Regions from separate parts of the Paraglaciecola aquimarina genome, predicted to be linked through region 1. Evidence: predicted binding sites of a transcription regulator. Region 1 holds the regulator's gene; the other holds the start of a gene.
What was found. The regulator FliA, encoded in region 1, starts transcription of late flagellar genes. The targets are predictions, from matches to a motif close to CTAAAGNTNNNNNNNNNNNNGCCGATA.
Positions count from the first base shown of each region.

Region 2: the regulator FliA is predicted to act here: its motif matches at 2,328-2,354, upstream of RS130_RS11750 (flagellar protein MotY).

Region 1 covers NZ_JAWDIO010000002.1:3,839,595-3,843,849, forward strand. Annotated here, with positions in the region: partial or broken gene RS130_RS18930 (chemotaxis protein CheA) at 1-271, opposite strand, end outside; gene RS130_RS18935 (protein phosphatase CheZ) at 283-1,038, opposite strand; gene RS130_RS18940 (chemotaxis response regulator CheY) at 1,080-1,448, opposite strand; gene RS130_RS18945 (RNA polymerase sigma factor FliA) at 1,497-2,234, opposite strand; partial or broken gene RS130_RS18950 (MinD/ParA family ATP-binding protein) at 2,231-3,098, opposite strand; gene flhF (flagellar biosynthesis GTPase FlhF) at 3,095-4,255, opposite strand, start outside.
Region 2 covers NZ_JAWDIO010000002.1:2,333,671-2,337,925, forward strand. Annotated here, with positions in the region: gene RS130_RS11730 (prepilin-type N-terminal cleavage/methylation domain-containing protein) at 1-168, shown strand, start outside; gene RS130_RS11735 ((2Fe-2S)-binding protein) at 234-428, opposite strand; gene RS130_RS11740 (peroxiredoxin C) at 663-1,268, shown strand; gene rnt (ribonuclease T) at 1,410-2,036, opposite strand; gene RS130_RS11750 (flagellar protein MotY) at 2,431-3,261, shown strand; gene RS130_RS11755 (hypothetical protein) at 3,728-3,868, shown strand; gene RS130_RS11760 (hypothetical protein) at 3,895-4,176, shown strand; gene glpQ (glycerophosphodiester phosphodiesterase) at 4,231-4,255, opposite strand, start outside.

The DNA.
Region 1 (4,255 bases):
CATCCATCAACTCTGGGGTGAGTGTCCGTTGGCCATTGCGCATAACGTCAAAGACATTCTCTGCACCATGACAAATTTCTACTAACTCGGTTAATGACAAAAACCCAGCGCCACCTTTTACAGTATGATACCCGCGAAAAATTGCGTTAAGTAAATCGGCATCTTCTGGGTTGTTTTCTAAATCAACGAGCTGCTCTTGTAATTGTTCCAATATCTCTCCGGCCTCAACCAGAAAGTCTTGAAGTATTTCCTCGTCAACATCAAACGTCATTTTATCTACCTCTAAAATCCAAGACTCGAAAGCAAGTCATCAACATCATCTTGATCTGACGCGACATCTTCTCTGCTCTTAGCATCCATTATTGGGCCTTCAGCATTAATACTATCGACTTGCTTTTCAGATTTATTAGGCTTTTCAGACGAATTATCACTGCCTTCAACTTCAAGCCCACCGAACATTGCTAGCATGTGTACTAAACTATCTTCGACTTCTTTGACTATCTCAATCACTTTTCGTATCACTTGGCCGGTAATATCTTGATAACCTTGAGCAAGCAAGACTTCAGTTAATAGCTGGCTCAATTTAGCTAACGCTTGATTACCTTCTTTAAAGAAAACACCAATATCTTTTGTCAGTTGATTAAACTCCCCAAGCTGAAGGTTGCGAGCAAGTAACTTGTCCCACTCAGGCTCAAGGTTTCCGACATCTCCCGCCAATTTTTCTACTATTGGCATGCATGTGTCCACAATATCCATAGTTTTATTCGCAGCATCTTCAGTAGTTTGCATTACGTAACTTAAACGTGTTTTTGCATCTGGGATACTTTGATTGGCCATATCAACGATACGTGGATCAAGTTGAAAGTTATTTAGTGAATCATGCAATTGACGGGTTAATTTACCGACTTCTGAAAATAACTCGAGCGAGTTGTTTTGACTGGTCTCGTCAAGCAATTCATAGGCTGCTTGATTGTTACCTGCCTCAATTAAAGAGACCAGTTTTCGTGCATTTTCTAATGAAATTGGCGGTCTGTTCATAGGTGCCATACAGTCTGCTCTCTCAATCAAGTCTGTTGAAGTTAACCCAAACGTTCGAATATCTTCGCCAATTTCTCTTTAAGTGTAGCTGCAGTAAAAGGTTTAATAACATAACCATTTGCCAGCTTGCGCTGCCGCAACAATTTGCTCTTCTTGGCTTCAGCTGTCACCATAAGCACAGGAAGATGTTTTAAATCGGCGTCTGCTCGAATTGCTCTAAGTAAATCAATTCCTTGCATACCAGGCATATTCCAATCTGTGATAACAAAATCAAAAATACCCTGTTGCAACATGGGTAATGCCGTATTTCCATCATCCGCTTCTTGTATATTGGTAAAACCAAGATCTTTAAGCAAATTCTTTATGATTCGTCGCATTGTCGAAAAATCGTCAACAACAAGAATCTTCATATTTTTATCCAAAACCACCTCCGGTGAGGACCCAACCTCTAATTTAATTCAATTACTATTTTCGTTTATACGCCAAGATTGCATTCTAGACTTAAGCTTTAACATAGCTTGGCTGTGAATTTGACTGACTCTGGATTCACTGACTTCCAGTACTTCTCCAATTTCTCTAAGATTTAATTCTTCATCATAGTAGAGGGAAAGAACGATAGCCTCTCTCTCTGGTAAAGTGGTGATAGTGTGCGCGAGTGCTTTTTGGAATGAGCCTTGTACTAAATCATCAAAAGGCGAATTCGCCCCTTTGGTTTGCTCGGTCGTTACCACATCTTCAGTAACACCTAAATCTTCCATTCCAATTATTTTTCCAGCGTTAACTTCGTTTAACATCTGGTGATAACTTTCAATACTCACTTCTAATTTTTCAGCGACATCGACATCTCGAGCATCCCTACCCGTTTCTCGCTCAACCTGATTGATGGCTTCTGTAATTGCTCGACCATTCTTGTGCACTGATCTGGGAGTCCAATCGCCTTTGCGGATCTCATCTAGCATTGAGCCTCTGATCCTGATCCCAGCAAAGGTTTCAAAACTTGCGCCTTTACTACCATCGAAGTTTCTCGATGCTTCTAGTAGTCCAATCATACCGGCCTGTATCAGGTCATCAACAATAACGCTAGCTGGTAATCTAGCCATTAGATGATGAGCAATACGTTTAACTAACGGAGCATGGCGTTCAACCAAGTCGTTTTTGTCAGCCAGTTGTTGATAAGCAGAAGCTTTACTATTCACCGGTCGTTACCCGCCTTATCCTTAGATACCAGTTGCTCTAAGAAGAACTCCTAAATGGCCTCCCGGCTGATTGGGGATAGGCCATTCTATGGCCTTTTTAGCTAGACGACGAATAGCCATCGCTGCAGGAGATGTAGGATAAGCTTCGACAATAGCCTTTTGCTTTCTCACCGATTTTCGTACATTTTCATCAAATGGTACGACAGCAACTAATTCCAAAGCGACATCTAAGAATCGATTCGTCACTTTGGTCAACTTAGAGAATAATTCATCGCCTTCACGCATGCTACGTACCATGTTAGCAACAATTTTAAACCTAAATATGCCGTGCTCTTTATTCAAGATTTTAATCAGTGCATAAGCATCGGTTAGTGAAGTTGGTTCATCACACACTACCATCAGAATATCTTGTGAAGCTTTCGAAAAGCTCAACACCATATCCGTGATACCGGCAGCGGTGTCAACGATCAGCACATCAATTTGTGCTTGCAACTCACTAAATGCTCTTATTAGTCCAGCGTGCTCAGTAGGCGTTAATTCAGCCATAGACTGACTACCGGATGTTGCGGGTGCTATTTTGATGCCGTAGGGACCTTCGACTAACACTTCATCTAACGTACATTCACCAGACAACACATGAGAAAGATTCTTCTCAACTCTTAGTCCCAGTAAAACGTCGACATTGGCTAAGCCTAAATCCGCATCCAGCACCATCACACGCTTACCCTGCTGGGCAAGTGAGATAGCAGTATTTAATGTGACGTTAGTTTTACCAACGCCGCCTTTACCGCCAGTCACGGCGATTACTTTAATTAATCTAGATTGATTCATTCTTCTTAAGCTACTTGCTTGGTCCTCAATCATACTGCCACTGCTGCATTTGTAATGTGATTTGTGTCAGTATGAAGTAAACCGAATTTTTTATAAAGCTTTGCAGCGCTTGTAATTAAAAATTTTGTATCTGCTGGTTGCATATCTTCGGGTACTTTCTGTCCATTGGTTAAATAACATACCTGCAATTTGTTTTCGATTGCCACACTAATTGCCTCTCCTAGACTGTAACATTCGTCTAATTTAGTCAATATACACCCCTGCAAGGAAACCTGTCGATACTCTTTAATCGTTTGTTGCATTACACGATACTGACAGTTGGCCTGCATCACTAAATATTTTCTGATTGTAACACAAGAATTCTGTTTAATTGTATCTAACTGTTTGATTAGCCTAGCATCTTGTTGGCCAAATCCAGCGGTGTCAATTAATACTAAACGTTTATTTCTAAATTGATAAAGTAAATCTGACAATTCACTAGCATTCTGCGCTTTTTTCACGTTACAGCCAATAATTTTACCGTAAGTTGCGATTTGTTCAAAGGCACCAATTCTATAATTATCGATTGTCACTACGGCGACTTGCTCTGGACCATATTTTTGCGCAGCTTGGGCCGCTAATTTAGCCACCGTTGTAGTTTTACCTGTACCCGTTGGGCCCATCAACGCAACAACACCAGCCTGAGATAAAATGTCATCTGGCTTAGTTTGTAACCTATTGGCTAATAACTTAAGTAAAAACAACCATGCTTCACGTTCGTTGGCGGACTCGGGAGCGTATGCCACCACTTCTTCAGCTAAGCTGTTAGAGATCCCCATCTGTAGTAATTTTTTAACCAGATAGCTATGCAACGGATGCTTGCGGTTGTTTTCTTGTTCGATAAGCCCGGACACCTGAAACTGCAAAATGTTTCGCAGTGAAGACAACTCTTGGCGCATTTCTTTAAGCGCTAAACTTTCTTGTCCACTCGCTGCAATTAATGGTTGTGGCGAAGCAACATGAGATTTCTGTGTCGGTTGAGACGGTCTAGAGGGCTCTGTTTGTTTTAAAGCAGCTTGCGATTGCTTCTCAAGTAAGGCCTTTAAACTATCTGGGCCAGTATCTCCAATAATTTCACTTAAGGTAGGAGTACTGACCTGAGCATTTGCCCCATTGGCAGAGGCCGGTTTAGGTGATGGTTTTATTTGCGC
Region 2 (4,255 bases), 1.5 Mb from region 1:
TTTAATTCTTCTAGCGCTCCAACAGTATTGGGGCTAAGTTTCTCGCCGGGTGCAGCAAGTGTGATTTATCCTAAGTCGAGAAGCGTAAGTGATAATTGTTATGCTTATCATATATTTGATAGAACAGATAATACGGCTTGGACTGGCTCGGTAACGACTGGATGTTGAATGTCTTTGTGGTTGATACAAAAACGCCCACTTAATAAAGTGGGCGTTTTTTTGTAAAAATAGTTTTAGCAAACTTCTTTGAATAAGGATTCATCGAATATAGTGGTGTCAATAATAGTTTGTGCTAGTTGCACACACTTGCCACATTGGGAGCCTACGCCTAATTTGCTTTTTAACTCACGCATATTACCCACACCGTCTTCTAAGACAGTCTGTTTAATCATTTTATCTGTGATGCCGTGGCATAAACAAACGTACATAAATAACCTTAGTAATATTGATGTGAATAAGAATAATTGTTATTCACATAAAGATCAAGCCTTTGTTTGAGGTAATTTTGTACAGTTCTACATTTTTATAGAATTATTTCTCACACAAGCATTGTTTTTTGCTTATCTGTACTTATATGTCTAGATTGTTGTTGAGTAAATTTAATTACATGGCAGTGGGAGCTCTCGTTGCCAACCTTAATCAAAAACGAACCGGAGAAGTTTATGAGTGTATTAGTAAGTCGTCCCGCGCCAGATTTTACTGCAGCTGCAGTACTAGGAAGTGGTGAGATTGTAGATAGTTTTACCCTAAGTGAAGCTATTAAAGGTAAAGCCGCAGTATTGTTTTTCTATCCTCTAGATTTCACGTTTGTATGTCCTTCAGAACTTATCGCCTTTGATAAACGTTATGCTGAATTCCAAAAACGTGGTGTTGAAGTGATTGGTGTATCTATTGACTCTCAGTTCAGCCATAACGCGTGGCGCAACACTCCTATTAACGACGGTGGTATTGGTCCAGTTAAATACACGTTAGTTGCGGATGTTAAACACGATATTTGTCAGGCGTATGATGTTGAACATCCAGATGCTGGCGTTGCTTTCCGTGGTTCATTCTTAATTGATGCTAACGGTATTGTTCGTCATCAGGTGGTTAATGATCTTCCTCTTGGCCGAAATATTGACGAAATGTTGCGTATGGTTGATGCACTAAACTTCCACGAAGAGCATGGTGAAGTGTGTCCAGCTGGTTGGCAAGAAGGTTCTAAAGGTATGGATGCTAGCCCACAAGGCGTAGCAAGTTACCTTGCTGAGAACGCTGACAAATTATAATAAGTCATTTAGTGAACACTAAATACTGATATTCAAAAAACCGCTTCATGCAGATGAAGCGGTTTTTTTATACCTGCTATAGATTGAGGTCGCACTGTCTATGCTACTAATTAAAAGTTAACTCGTGATAGTAGACTAGCCTTAATTATGTCCGTCAAGGCCGCCCAAGCTTTGCCACTTATTCAAAATATAGCAAAATAACTCTGCGGTTTTTTCGGTATCGTATAAAGCTGAATGGGCTTCATTTTGATCAAATTGAATACCTGCAGCCATACACGCTTTAACTAACACGGTTTGTCCTAAAGCCAAGCCCGACAACGTTGTGGTATCAAAAGATACAAACGGATGAAAAGGGCTGCGCTTGATATGACTGCGCTCTATTGCAGCATTTACAAAGCTTTGATCAAATGCTGCATTATGGGCCACAATCACCGAACGCTGGCAGTCAGCTTCTTTTTGTTCTTTACGAATTTTTTTACAAAGATCTTTCATGACTTCAGTTTCATCTAATGCGCCACGCAGCGCGCAATAGGGATCAATGCCATTAAAATCCAAAGCTGACTTTTCTAAATTCGCACCTTCAAATGGATTAACATGATAATGAAAGGTTTTATCAGGAAAAAAGAAACCATTATCATCCATTCTGGTAGTGATAGCGGCAATTTCTAAAAGTGCATCTTGTTGCGCATTAAAACCTGCGGTTTCAACATCGATAATGACAGGAAAATACCCTCTAAAACGATTTTTTATTTTAAATAACTCGGACATAGAAACCTAATAACTATTCAATTAGGGCAATTATCGCAAGGTTCTATTGTAGTAGCTAGGACAAAAATGCGGTTATGGCTTGTTTTTATACCTATCCGAATTAATAGGCTATCTAAAAGGAATGTTCAGTGGCGCTTGTCCAGAATTTATCGTTTTAGCAGGAGAAACATCTACTTCTGCATAGTGATGCCTAGCGCAGGAAACATCTCATGCATTGCAGCACTCATTGACTAATGCCAAACGATATTCACCTCCTTAGCAAATATTGCTGCATTTGGATCCAATCTGATGTTAAGTTATTGCAAGCGCTTGTCGATATAGACAAAGAAGCGAGGGTTCTATTTTTATGTATAAACGTATTTTCAAATATTTTACGTATTTGGTGTTAGTTACCATGTCATTTACTAGTGGGGCAGCGTTGCGTCAGTATGTTGCGAAAGTTGAGGATTCAAATTGGCAATTACAAGATGAAAACCGTTTGCAGTGTACCCTAAGTCATTCTTTGCCTAGCTATGGTACGGCGATGTTTACGAGTTTTGCATCGAAACAATTGAACATGGAATTTGAATTAGACATGTTACGACTGCCTAAAACTTACGGAATGGCTGCAGTCTATTCTGTGCCGCCTAAGTGGATGCCAGGTCAAGTACAACGTGCTATTGCAGATATGACCATACGTAAGCAATATAATGGTGATTTACCCGAACAGGCCGCGTGGACTATGTTGTCTGAACTTGAGAAAGGTTTCTGGCCTACTATTTACTATCAAGATTGGTATAACCGGTACGACCGTATATCGGTAGGCTTGAATGCCAGCAATTTCGCCCAGCCTTATGCACAGTTCGCAGAATGTGTCGCTAACCTGTTACCTTTTAGCTTTGAAGATATTGCTTATACCGTTTTGACTTATCAATTTAACAGTACAGTGCTGACAAAATACTCGCAAAAACGTCTGACCATGATTGGCGAGTACCTGAAAGAAGACACCGATTTAGAATTGATCTTATTAGACGGGTACACAGATAGTTATGGCAGCCGTTCAGTTAATAAACAAATCTCAATTCGCAGGGCAACTGAAATAAAAGACTTCTTTAGCTCTATGGGGGTATCTCCAGAACGTATTGACGTGACGGGGCATGGTGAGCGCCGCCATATCTCGCCTAATACCAATGACTCTACAAGAACTAAAAACCGTAGAGTGGTCATTCGCATGTCTAAACCTTAGACTAATGGCAATGGGTAAGCCCTTGAGGGGCAATTGACGTTACACTGATGGACCTAGCATCCTAAATATTTCTTGCTTATTATTAAAGAATTACAGCTGATAGAGGTAAACGCTGTCAGCCGTGAATGGTTAACTCGACATAAGATTATGGAATTTAGATCATTTCTACTAGAAGACAAAAAGCCCCATTTACAGATTTCGCATACGTCAGAAATGCCAACTTACTTATCGAGCAAAATACCTTTTCCTTATTCCTCTTAATATGCTGATTGTTGGCTACATACGGGCTGCAAGTTTGGGGTTGTACGCGTGATTGCAGTAGGTGGGCTGTTAGTTGGCTGTATTGGTATTCAACTGAGAGAGTTCGAGTACCAATGGTGATGTGAAATTAGGTGACTGGTTAGCTAAAGAATGTTGAGGGCAGTTTACCATAGCAAACGTTTTTCGCCAGGCAAGTATTGTCAGAGTGATCGGGTCGGTATTTTCTAGCAATCAACCTTGGATGAAAGTGCTAGAAAGAGGATTTACGTTAGAAGTCATGCTTAAAGATGCAATTTACAACAACAATAAGTTTGACGATAATCATCTTTTTATTACGCATGAATAATACAACAAGTATATGGGGCAAATTTTATGAAAGCAGTGTTAAGTCGATTTTTTGAGCCTTTGCTGAGACGTTTTGAAACAGGGCAAGCGCCAGCCAATTATAAAGAATCACATAGAAAGGCCTTATTAGCTATGGGTATTTTGTTTTTAATTCTAGCCTGTGTGTCAGTTGTCACAGCGTTTTATGCGGGCAGCGCATTTGGTGCGCTTATTCCCGCCTTAGCTTTTTTCTGCGTTGGTTTGGTGGCGTTGGTGATTGGCTCGCTTGGCTCAAATGCCGCGGTGGCCAAAATATGGGGCACTAAGTAATGGGATTAAAACAACCATCCCATTAAATTAGCCTTGGACCGAGCCAAACATATCTTATTTTACGGCTGTTTGAAGTGAA